Regions from separate parts of the Gottfriedia sp. NPDC057991 genome, predicted to be linked through region 2. Evidence: riboswitches for the same ligand, from Rfam matches in the RefSeq annotation. Region 2 holds a riboswitch; each other region holds the start of a gene.
What was found. A riboswitch is a leader RNA that binds a small molecule or an ion and turns the genes downstream of it on or off. The one in region 2 is predicted to bind S-adenosylmethionine.

Region 1: another riboswitch for S-adenosylmethionine. It lies ahead of ACFVR2_RS23550 (trans-sulfuration enzyme family protein); the one in region 2 lies ahead of ACFVR2_RS19315 (2,3-diketo-5-methylthiopentyl-1-phosphate enolase).
Region 3: another riboswitch for S-adenosylmethionine. It lies ahead of metK (methionine adenosyltransferase); the one in region 2 lies ahead of ACFVR2_RS19315 (2,3-diketo-5-methylthiopentyl-1-phosphate enolase).
Region 4: another riboswitch for S-adenosylmethionine. It lies ahead of ACFVR2_RS11855 (methionine ABC transporter ATP-binding protein); the one in region 2 lies ahead of ACFVR2_RS19315 (2,3-diketo-5-methylthiopentyl-1-phosphate enolase).

The regions. Positions count from the first base shown of each region.
Region 1 is NZ_JBHVQN010000009.1:78,817-81,968, reverse strand. It holds gene ACFVR2_RS23555 (trans-sulfuration enzyme family protein) at 1-580, opposite strand, end outside; gene ACFVR2_RS23550 (trans-sulfuration enzyme family protein) at 586-1,755, opposite strand; SAM riboswitch class I at 1,838-1,941, opposite strand; gene ACFVR2_RS23545 (ATP-dependent DNA helicase) at 2,020-3,152, opposite strand, start outside.
Region 2 is NZ_JBHVQN010000006.1:93,672-96,823, forward strand. It holds gene ACFVR2_RS19310 (2-hydroxy-3-keto-5-methylthiopentenyl-1-phosphate phosphatase) at 1-343, opposite strand, end outside; gene ACFVR2_RS19315 (2,3-diketo-5-methylthiopentyl-1-phosphate enolase) at 350-1,570, opposite strand; SAM riboswitch class I at 1,635-1,738, opposite strand; gene ACFVR2_RS19320 (pyridoxal phosphate-dependent aminotransferase) at 1,796-2,983, opposite strand; gene ACFVR2_RS19325 (carbon-nitrogen family hydrolase) at 3,127-3,152, shown strand, end outside.
Region 3 is NZ_JBHVQN010000007.1:240,539-243,690, forward strand. It holds gene ACFVR2_RS21925 (NAD(P)-dependent alcohol dehydrogenase) at 1-256, opposite strand, end outside; gene metK (methionine adenosyltransferase) at 413-1,609, opposite strand; SAM riboswitch class I at 1,818-1,932, opposite strand; gene pckA (phosphoenolpyruvate carboxykinase (ATP)) at 2,244-3,152, shown strand, end outside.
Region 4 is NZ_JBHVQN010000003.1:62,910-66,061, forward strand. It holds gene ACFVR2_RS11850 (methionine ABC transporter permease) at 1-275, opposite strand, end outside; gene ACFVR2_RS11855 (methionine ABC transporter ATP-binding protein) at 277-1,281, opposite strand; SAM riboswitch class I at 1,421-1,531, opposite strand; gene ACFVR2_RS11860 (hypothetical protein) at 1,610-1,972, opposite strand; gene ACFVR2_RS11865 (thioredoxin family protein) at 2,177-2,500, opposite strand; gene ACFVR2_RS11870 (ribonuclease M5) at 2,516-2,866, opposite strand; gene gcvH (glycine cleavage system protein GcvH) at 3,083-3,152, opposite strand, start outside.

The DNA.
Region 1 (3,152 bases), on a different contig from region 2:
TTGCACTATGAACGACAATATCAGCTCCTAAGTCTAATGGTCTTTGTAAATATGGTGATAAAAAACTATTATCTACAATGACAAGGATGTCATTTTCTTTTGCAATTTTAATTGCACTACTTAAGTCAGTAATTTTCAAAAGAGGGTTAGAAGGTGTTTCTAAATAAAGTCCTTTTGTATTTGGCTTTATTCCAGCTTCAATCTCTTGTAAATTAGAAGCGTCTACAAAGGTAAAATCGATTCCGAAACGATTTAATACTTTTGTCGCTATTCTAAATGTCCCTCCATAAACATCTTCACAAATGACAATATGATCTCCAGCTGAGAACAAAGATAATACAGAAGAGATTGCAGCCATTCCTGATGAAAACGCAAAGCCACGTACACCATTTTCTAATTTTGCAATTGTATTTTCTAACGCTTCTCTTGTTGGATTTCCACTTCTCGCATAGTCGTACTTACCAAAATTCTCTATATCAAATTGATGAAATGTTGATGTCTGATAAATTGGTATACTCAATGCACCTGTCACCTGATCAATTTCATTTCCGTTATGAATTAGTTTCGTTCCAAATTGCATGCTCATCACCCCAATGCATTTTCTAAGTCATTTAATAAATCATCAATATGTTCAATTCCAACTGATAATCGTAGTGTATGGTCATCTAGACCAAGCTTTCGTTTAAATTCCTCTGGCATTTCTGAATGAGTTTGCGTATGTGGATACGTAATTAATGATTCAACACCACCTAAGCTTTCTGCGAATGTAATGACTTTTACACTTCCTAAAACTTGTTCAACTAAACTTAAATCCTTCACTTTAAATGAAATCATTGCACCAAATCCAGTTGCCTGTTCTTTAATAATTGAATATCCCTTATGCGTTGGTAATCCTACATAATATACTTCAGTAACATTTGGATGATTTTCTAAAAACTTCGCAAGTACAATCGCATTTTTTTGACTGTATTCCATGCGTAAATGCAATGTTTTAATACCTCTTAAGATTAACCAAGAGTCAAATGGAGCTAATGTTGCACCTGTTGATTTTTGATAATAGCGAATTCGTTCATTCGTATTTTCTGAATTCGTTACGACGAAGCCAGCTAGTGTATCATTATGACCACCTAAATACTTTGTTCCACTATGAACAACAACATCTGCCCCTAATTCAATTGGTCTAAAGAAATAAGGAGTTAAAAATGTATTATCGACAATTACAATAATATCTCGTTTTTTTGCAATCTCTACTACTCTTTTTAAATCAGTTACTTTCATCATTGGATTTGAAGGTGTTTCAATAAAAATTCCTTTTGTGTTCGGTTTAAGTGCATCAAGAATATTTTCAATTTCAGTCGTATCAACAAAATTATGCTCAAGTCCATATGGCGAATAAATTTCTTCGAATAAGCGATATGTACCCCCGTATAAATCATCTGAAACAATTAGATGATCACCCTTTTTAAATAAGCTTAATACTGCAGTAACGGCTGCATTTCCTGTTGCGAATGCAACACCATAATTTGCACTTTCTAATTTTGCAACAGTATTTTCGACTTCTTCTCGAGTTGGATTTTGTAATCTTGCATAATCATATCCAGTCGATTGATGAAGTCCTGCATGTTTAAATGTAGCAGATTGATAAATTGGATAACTAATTGCACCAGTTAATGGATCATATCCTTTGCTACCATGCACAGCTACCGTTTCAATCGATTTTTTATTCGTGTTTAAAGCCTCTTTTGTGTTAGTCATTATAAATCCCCCATTTTAGTCAAATAAAAAAACCACTTCCTAAAAAATAAGAAGTGGTTATGTCTGTAAAATAAACATATCGCTCTTATCTTCCAGGTTTTTCACCTGCAGGATTTAGCACTTTCTAGTATTTACTAGAGTTGCCGGGTTTCGTCGGGCCAGTCCCTCCACCGCTCTTGATAAGATTATTTAATTATATTGTAAGTATATTAAAAACTCTGATTATTATCAATCGTTTTTTTTGAATTATTTAATTATTAACTCTTACTTCCATTCTTCAGGTACTAAACTTCGATAAAGTGAACTCTTATATCGATCATCAATTAGTAATAAAGTCCCTTCATCTGATTCAGATCGGATAACTCTTCCACCCGCTTGCATTACTTTATTCATACCTGGAAAGACATATGCATAATAATACCCATTTTTTCCAACCGAATTAAAATGCTCCTTTAAAATATTTCTTTCTAAACAAATCTGTGGCAATCCTACACCAACTACTACGACACCGTTTAATCGATCACCCTTTAAATCGATTCCTTCAGAGAATATGCCACCTAATACAGCAAAGCCAACTAACGTTTCCTCATTTAGACTATCAAACTGTAAAAGGAACTCCTCTCGTTCAATTTCAGTCATACCATTTTCTTGAACGATTGTTTTTATGTTAGGGTATTTCTCTTTAAATAAATCAACACTTTGAATTAAATATTGATATGACGGATAAAAAACTAAATAATTACCTTTTCTTTTCGTAATTTCTTTATACACGGAATCAATTAATCTTTCTAAATTTCTTTCACGATCTTGATATCGAGTTGATAGCGGATCAATTGTTACTTCCAGTTGTTCTCTATGAAAAGGAGAATCGATTGAAATTGTATAATCGCGACTTTGATCACCAAGCATATCTTGAAAAAATTGTATTGGCGTTAAAGTAGCTGAAAAATAAATTGTAGAGCGAAATCTTTTTATGACGTCATTTATTACTTTAGAAGGATCAAGGCAAAATAACTTTAAATGAACTTCACTTTTATATAGTTCATAGTAGCATACATAATTTTCATCAAAAAACTCCGCGATTTTGACGAAGTTGAGTGACTCAAAATATGTTTCAAGTAGAAGTTGTTTATTTTCGTCCTCTTCCATTTCCTGTAATTTTATTTCTACGATTTCATTAAATGTATGTAGAAGTTCTAGTAAATCCTCATCTATTTCCTTTGAAACTGGGGTTACTACGTCCTTCCATTTTTTTCTCAATTCAATAAATCGCTTATTTATTTCATTTATTATGGCATAAAGTTCATCTTTTAAATTTTTATACCTATTCTTCAACTCTAAAAATTTAGATTTGAATAGACTCGCAGAATACATTTCTCTTGCACGATCAACAAGAT
Region 2 (3,152 bases):
CCGAAAGTGGAAGGTAATCCTCTAATATAGGACGAACGAAAAAATCTAGTCCGCCACTTACAACTTTTAACTCATATTGTTGAACGCTTACAAATTGAATAAAATCGCTAAAACCATCTCGAATGACAGTACGATCGATTACAAAATCGGTCATTTCTTGTTTTTTCGTTGAAGGAATTGTAGCAAACATTTTCTCTACGCCTTCTCGAATTGATAGATTGCCATTTAATACTTCACCTGTTAATTCACTTACTGACGGTGGAGCAAATTCTTTAATTAAATTAACGATATTGTCTCCCTCAGTAATTGTTCCATCAAAATCACAAAAAATCTTTATTGCCATTGTTGTTTACCCCCAAAGTTGTAATGCTTTTTGCAGTGATGTATTTGGAAGTGCGTAGTCTTTTAGTTCAACTCCAGACAATGTTGCTGAAATTGCTTCTCTAAATGCATTACCTCCACCAATTGGTCCATCCGGATGACCATGAACACCGCCGCCAGCGTTGATGACTTGCTCAATTCCAAAATCTTGAATTAATTGAGGCACAAGTGCAGGGTGAATTCCAGCAGAAGGTACTGGGAATGACTCTTTTAATCCATTTGATATTGTTAAATTTTCAGCAATTTTTAAAGCTGTCTCTTTTTGTAATGCAACTGAACCATATGGCGAAGGGAATAAACTAAAATCTGCACCCGCAATTCGTAAAAGTTTCCCTAGCAATAATCCTGTGTCAATTCCATAAATTGGTGATGCTGTAAACGCACCCGATACAGCAGGATGGGCCATAATTGGAACATTAATTGATGGATCCTCTGCCAAACCTTGAAGAACATCGATTCCATACGAGAACACATTTAATAAAAATACATCAGCACCAGCTTCAGCAGCACGTAATGCTTTTTCTTTTAACTCATATGTACGGCCAGTTAAATTCACCGCGTATAATGTTTTGTGTCCTGTTTTTTCATAAACTTGGTTCAAAATATTTTTACCATTAGTCACGCGATCCGTTATAGATGTATTCGTGTCAAAAAGTATCTCGTCGTCTTTAATTAAATCAACGCCGCCTAAAGCTTGCTTTTTTAATTCCTCTGAAATGTATTGAATATCTCTGCCGATAATTGATTTGAAAATGCTCATTAATAAAGGTCGATCATATACATCCAATTTCTCCCGAATGCCTTTAATACCAAACTTTGGACCCGGAAAAAGAGTTAAAATGTCATTAGTAAAATTTAAATCAATTAGTTTAATTTCACCATCAAGGGATAGCTTACCGAAAACGGTTGTTAAAATAGCTGGAAGATCAGCTGAAAAATTTAAGCTAGGATAATAGATTTCAATAATCCCTTTTGTCGGTTTATATCCTAAAAAGTTAACGATATTTTCTTCGCATTCTATTTCACGAACTGAAAGAACTTTACCTTTATGTTTTTGTAATTGAATTTGATCATTTTGAGGTAAAGACGTCCAAGAACCAACCGTTAAACCTAAAGCGATTGACTCTGCCTTTTTTTCTAAATGATGATTTTTATCATAAACTTGGTAAGTTGCTATTACTCCACTCATTTCAAAACCTCCAAAAAGTTTTAATCAAACAAAAAACCTCTCCACTAAGGAGAGGTTTACCTACACCTTATCTGTCAGCAAATGCTGCGAGAATTAGCACCGTACTAGTTAACTAGCCGGTTGCCGGGTTTCATCGGGCTCGGTCCCTCCACCTACTCTGAATAAAGTAATATTTAATTTTGAATTCTTAATCTAATCGAATTATTTCATGAACAATCACAATTGTCAAACATTAAATTTTGAAAATATTTCAATCTCTTTTAATCTAGCAACTGCTTCCTTCAGTCTGTCAGTATCGGATAGTAGGCCGACTCTTACATAACCTTCACCATATTCTCCAAATCCATTTCCTGGAGCGACTGCAATATGAGCTTTTTCAAGTAATAGATCAGCAAATTCCTGTGATGTAAAACCAGATGGAATTTTTAACCATGCAAAAAAGGATCCTGCTGGTGCAGTTACTTCCCATCCAATTTCGTGGCAACCACTAATAAATACATTTCTACGCTCTTCATAAAGTGCTAATAGTTGTTTTACACTTTCTTGAGATTCAGTTAGCGCAACAGCGGCAGCTTCTTGAACAGCAGGGAAGATGCTAACGTAAAGATGATCTTGTAATAGATTAATTGCTGAAATAACTTCTTTATTTCCAACTGCAAAACCGATTCTCCAACCAGCCATATTATAAGTTTTAGAAAGGGTATAAATTTCAATCCCGCATTCCTTTGCTCCTGGTGTTTGAAGATAACTTAAAGGTTTTTTTCCGTCAAAACCAAATGCTCCGTAAGCAAAATCATGACAAACTGTAATCTGATTATTTCTTGCAAGCTCAACTGTTTCTTTAAAAAATTCTTCTGTTGCTATAGCACCTGTGGGATTATTTGGATAATTGATAAATAATATTTTACTAGCATCCAAAACATCCTGAGGGATTAATTTATAATCTGGTAAAAATTGATTTTGTTCAAGTAATGGAAGCATGTATGGTACTGTTTTTGAAAGAGATATACCAGATAAATAGTCTGGATAGCCTGGGTCTGGAACTAAAATTGTATCTCCCGCGTCACATAAACAAAGTGGTAGCTCAACTAATCCAGCTTTTCCACCGAATAATATGGCTACTTCTTCCTCTGGGTCTAAATCAACATCATACTCTCGTTTATAAAATTCTACAACAGCATTTTTTAATGAGCTCATTCCTCTAAACGGAGAATAACGATGGGTTAAAGGGTTTTCAACTGACTTTTGTAAAGCTTTTATAATATGGTCGGGTGTAGGTTGGTCTGGATTTCCTTGACCAAGATTAATGACATCATGACCATTACCTATTGACTGATTTACTTTTTGGACTAGTGAAGCAAAAAATTGTTTTGGTAAATTGTTTAATAGTTTACTATGATTCAAGTTAATCACTCCAAAAATATAATAAAATTAATTTGATTAGATCGTTTCTTAACCGAATGATTTTCATGAACGACTGTTGCAATAACTTTCACCATCATATATGCTCGATTTAAAAATGTCTATAAAATTTAGAATAGGGTGAATAAATTGTGATTAAAATTGCGTGTATTCAATCTGA
Region 3 (3,152 bases), on a different contig from region 2:
TGCCAACTGTGACTATTTCTCCTGCAAGCTCACAACCCGTTATTTTATTTTTCGGCTTAGTCAGGCCAAACATAAGGCGGGAAGGCAGCCAGTACATATAAGGAAAATCGGAGCTTCGAAGTTTTACATCTCCTGCGGTTACAGTTGTTGCATGGATTTTAATTAATACTTCATCATCTTTTATTTTTGGTTTTTCAACTTCTGTTATTTGAAGAACTTCTGGTGGACCATATTTTGTACATATAATCGCTTTCATAGGTTCCTCCATTACAAACTTTAATTTAGTCATTTAAACCTATGAAAAATGATTTTTAAGTATACCTATATGTAGAATAAAACAGATGTAATGTAATTCTAGCTAAACAAAAAAGACTGAATATAGCATATGCCATATTCAGCCTTAATCATTTTATTATAGACCTGCTTCAGTTTTTAAAACTTCTGCTTTATCAGTACGCTCCCAAGGAAGATCGATATCTGTACGGCCAAAGTGACCATAAGCAGCAGTTTGTTTGTAAATCGGGCGACGTAGGTCAAGCATTTTAATAATTCCAGCTGGACGTAGGTCGAAGTTATTGCGAATTACTTCAACTAATTTTTCTTCTGAAACTTTACCTGTACCAAAAGTATCAATAGCGATAGAAACTGGTTTAGCTACACCAATTGCATATGCTAATTGAACTTCAGCTTTATCAGCTAAGCCAGCAGCTACGATGTTTTTCGCAACGTAACGTGCAGCGTAAGCAGCAGAACGGTCAACTTTAGTTGCATCTTTACCAGAGAATGCGCCACCACCGTGACGAGCATATCCACCGTAAGTATCAACAATAATTTTACGACCTGTTAAACCAGCATCCCCTTGAGGTCCACCGATTACGAAACGACCTGTTGGGTTGATAAAGAATTTTGTGTTTTCATCAATTAACTCAGCAGGTACAACTGGTTTGATTACAAGTTCTTTAATATCATTTTCAATTTGAGCTTGAGTAGCTTCTGGACCATGTTGTGTTGATACAACAATTGCATCAATACGAACTGGTTTGTTGTTTTCATCATACTCAACTGTAACTTGAGTTTTACCGTCTGGACGTAAGTAAGAAACTGTTTCATTTTTTCTAACTTCAGTTAAACGGCGAGCAATTTTGTGAGATAATGAAATTGGAAGTGGCATTAATTCAGGTGTTTCATTAACAGCGAAACCGAACATTAAACCTTGGTCTCCTGCACCGATTGCTTCAATTTCTTCATCTGACATGCTACCTTCACGAGCTTCTAATGCTTGGTCTACACCTAAAGCGATATCTGCTGATTGCTCATCAATAGAAGTTAAAACTGCACATGTATCTGCATCAAATCCGTATTTTGCACGGTCATAACCGATTTCACGGATTGTTTCGCGAACGATTTTTGGGATATCTACATAAGTAGAAGTTGTAATTTCACCTGCAACAAGTACTAAACCTGTTGTAACTGAAGTTTCCGCTGCTACACGAGCATTCGGATCATTTGCTAAAATTGCATCAAGAATTGAATCTGAGATTTGGTCACAGATTTTATCTGGATGTCCTTCTGTAACTGATTCTGAAGTAAATAAACGACGTTGTGACATTGAGTCCCCTCCTAAATTGAATTGACGGATCTCTTTTTTCTCAACATAAGAATAAAAAGTTTGTTCCTATTCCTATGTTTCCCATTTAAGATAAAGATAACTCAGTGTAAATTACGAAATTGCCACTGTACTTAAGTTTTGAGCAAAAAAAAAGCCTTCCTCTTATCAAATATTACCTGAGGAAAGGATTCTTGGTATTTGCCTTTCGCTCTTATCGTCCAAGACATAAAAAAAAGTCTTGCATCAGGTTCAGCACCTTTCACTAAAAGTGAGGTTGCTGGGCTTCGTAGGGCCTGTATCCCTCCACCTACTCGGGATAAGAGAGTATCCGTATGAAAAGTATCATATTAAAATTTCACTTTCTTGTCAACAATTTTCATCATAACTTAGACATAATTCTACAATAACTTTATCTCTACATTCATTTCTATTTAATGGGAAATTACTAAATATTATATTTACATTTATATAACTTACTTCATTTAATAAGTAAATTTTACTCAAATTTATTTTTTAATCAAATTCATAACACATTTTGCCAACTAATAGTATACACTATTAAAATAAATGTGTTATACTATTTATCGAGATACCTACATGGCAGACAAATATATTTAAAGGATGGTATTAGTATATGAAGACAGTTGATGTAAACTTTGAATTAAACGAATTACTTACTAGTAATCAAATGTATAACCAACTAAGCGTTTCTGAGTTAGTTGAAAAAGTCCTAACAAGACAAGAAGGAATTTTAACGTCAACAGGAGCAGTTAGCGTTTCAACAGGCAAATATACTGGACGTTCACCTAAAGATAAATTTATTGTTCAAGAGGCATCTGTTGAAAATTTAATCGATTGGGGTTCAGTAAATCAACCAATCTCTGCTGACGTATTCGAAAAATTATATAGCAAAGTACTTAACTACTTAAAAGATCGTAACGAATTATTCTTATTTAAAGGATTTGCTGGTGCTGATACTGAGTATCGTTTACCTATCCAAGTAATTAACGAATTTGCATGGCACAACTTATTTGCTCATCAATTATTTATTCGCCCAACTGAGCAAGAGCTTCAAACACATGAAGCAGAGTTTACAATTGTTTCTGCTCCGACATTTAAAGCAGACCCTGTAGTTGATGGAACAAATTCAGAGGCATTTGTTATTGTATCATTTGAAAAGAAAATAATCTTAATTGGTGGTACGGAATATGCTGGAGAAATGAAAAAATCTATTTTCTCAATCATGAATTTCCTATTACCACAAAATAATGTTTTACCAATGCACTGTTCTGCTAACGTTGGTAGCGAAGGCGATGTAGCATTATTCTTTGGACTTTCAGGAACTGGTAAAACTACATTATCTGCAGATGCAGACCGTAAACTAATCGGTGATGACGAGCACGGCTGGTCAGATAATGGCGTATTCAATATTGAAGGCGGTTGCTACGCTAAATGTATCAATTTAACATTTGAAAAAGAGCCACAAATTTTCTCTGCAATTAAATTTGGTACAGTTTTAGAAAATGTAGTTGTTAAATCTGAT
Region 4 (3,152 bases), on a different contig from region 2:
CCAAGCATAGAGCCAAGTATAAAGATCGTAAATGGAATTAATAGAATAATTAAAATGATAAACGGTATTGAACGAAAAATATTTACAAACGCTGCTAGGATTGTATTAAAAAATTTATTTTCAAGAAGCTGATCTTTACTAGTTAAAAATAAGAATAAACCTATTATTAGTCCAAAAATGAACGTTGCAAGCGCAGCGATTACTGTCATGAATAATGTTTCTTGAGTAGCTAAAAGCATTGCATCCCAATCAACATTCGGAAAAAGTTGTGTCATCTTATGCTACCTCCACTTCAACTTGTTTTGATTCTAAATAAGCGATTGCTTCTTTGATGTTTTTTATGTCACCAACAAGTTGAATCTTCATTGTCCCATAAGAGCCTTCAGCGGTTTGAACAATTTTTCCTTGCAAAATGTTAATCTCAATATCAAAGTGCTTAACTACCTCAGAAATATGCGGCTGATCTGCTTGACCATTTTTAAATGTTAGCTTGTAAGTATTATCTTTCCCATCACATTGAGAAATTACTTCACCTTCATCATTGCCTTTAATTTGTGTCACAAATTTCTTTGTAATTGGTTGTTTAGGGCGAGTAAATACATCAACAACATGGCCTTCTTCTACTACATTTCCGTTTTCCATTACAGCTACTCGTTGGCAAATCTTTTGAATTACATGCATTTCATGGGTAATCAGGATGATTGTAATACCAAGCTGTTTATTAATATTTGTCAATAAAGCTAATATTGAATCTGTTGTTTCTGGATCTAATGCCGAAGTCGCTTCATCACATAAAAGAACATCTGGATTATTAGCAAGTGCTCTTGCAATTCCGACACGTTGCTTTTGACCTCCACTTAGTTCAGAAGGATAAGCATTTTCTCTACCTTCAAGTCCTACAAGTTTAATTAATTCTTTCGCACGATTAATGCTTTCCTTTTTTGAAACTTTAGCAATTTCAAGAGGGAAAAGTATATTTTCTAACACAGTTCTTGACCACAATAAGTTAAAATGCTGAAAAATCATTCCTATTTTTTGTCTTGCTTTTCTTAATTGACTAGATGAGCATTTAGAGATCGATTGACCATTAATAATTACTTCACCTGATGTAGGGGACTCAAGTCCATTTAGCATACGTAATAACGTACTTTTCCCTGCGCCGCTATATCCGATCATGCCAAAAATTTCACCTGCTTCAATATTTAAAGAAACATTTTGTACTGCGGTAACTGTGCCCTTTTTACCTTTGTATATTTTACTTACATTATTTATTTGAATCATACACTTGATCTCCTTTCAAAACATTCTAACAACTTATCTTTCAATTTTTTGTAAGTAAGTACTTTTTTAGTCGCATAAAACAAAAAAACCTTTCAACTCACATGAGCAGAAAGGTTTAACATACAAAAAGTATTCCTTTCTCTCATCTCTCAAAGCATATGCTTTGCAGGAATTAGCACCATTTCAATGACGATCATTGACGGTTGCTGGGTTTCACAGGGCACAGTCCCTCCACCTCTCTCGATAAGAGTTAATCTTACGATCTATTAAGTTGTTTCACGTAATTTCTTTAACGTAAGTCCAATTCTACAAAGTTAGACACTAGTTGTCAACAATTTTCTAAAAGTTTTTTTTCGTTTTCAACACTCGTATATTGAAAAATCGTTTCCATTAGTAGTAATAATCGATAGTTCCCTTCAAAAGAAGCATCATTCAGTTTTAATAAAAGTCCTAACCTTTGCGAACCTGAATTTAGATATTCCCATCCATCTTTTGAAAAGTTAACTCTAAGTTGCGAAATCGAACGATCAATTACCTCGATAAAAGGAGCCTTTTTACTTAACTTTATAAATACTTTTTCATTTAGACAGTTAAATTCTACAATCCTTTCTTCGATTGGCAAAATGATTTGTAAATATTCCTTTTTTATAAATAAGTTTCTTGCTTGTCCTATCCACTCCTTGATTTCCATAATAAACACCTCTCCCGATTTCTTTAATCTTATTTTCTCATAGATAAGAGGTGTATTCTTTATATTTCGCTCGACATTTACTTTGATAAAAATCTATATTTTAATTTTATTTCTACAACATTCAACTCATTTCCCGAGAAATATGTCTAAAATCAGGAAATATTTTTAGCCATATAAAAAGAGTGCAACAAACAGTCTGTGCACTCATCTTTTAATATATAAATTATATTTTTTTAACAATTCATGTAAATATGGTACAGATTGAAAAGCGTAAATTTTTTGTTTCATTTCCCCATTTTCAAAAATAAGTAAACAAGGTACACTTTCAACCTTCCAGCTTTGAGCTTCCTCCACTATTTCATTAATATTCACCTTACATATAGGTAAATTTGGCAGAATCTCATTGACAACTTCTAGCATTTTAGATGCTACTTGGCATGTACCACACATTGCGGTATATATATAAATTACTGTTGTCTCTTTGGAGTGAATCCTTTGTAATATATCATTCTTTGTCCATTGCTGCATAATCTTAATTCCTCTTTAATTTGTTCGTAAATAATCTGTAAAGACTAAAATATCCGCCCCTAATAATACACTAGCTAAATGTTGACTCGGAGCTGTTGCCACTTCTCGATAACTTCGATCAATGTACAGATGCTCTGCCTGTGGAAATTCTCTTTTTAAGAGTCTTCGAAGCTTTTCACCGGCCTCATCTGCATCTACTAACACATAGATTTCTCTTAAATCTAACATTTCAGCAAGCTCATCTAGCTTTGAAGTACCAACTGTACCATTTGTACAGATAATATCTACAGGCTCCTTTATGATCGTCTGTATTTTCCTCTTATCAGTAGTACCTTCGACAATGATAACTTTTCTTTGATCTTCAATATTCACTGGGCATCACCTAATGTATAGGACTCAAAAGCTTTTGACTAAAAATCTTTTGTATATAGTATATTCGATTTCCCCTTAGTTGTTTCCTTTTTTTCCCTAAATGAAAATGTCCCTTTAAATTATGTTTTATGTAAATAAGTTAAGCTTTATTACATTAATTATACACATAAAATAAAAAAGCGCCCAAATTGGACGCTTAATTTTAGATAATTAATCTTGATTGATCATTTCTTCGTATTGACCAGCAGTCATTAACTCATCAAGTTGAGAAGCATTTGTT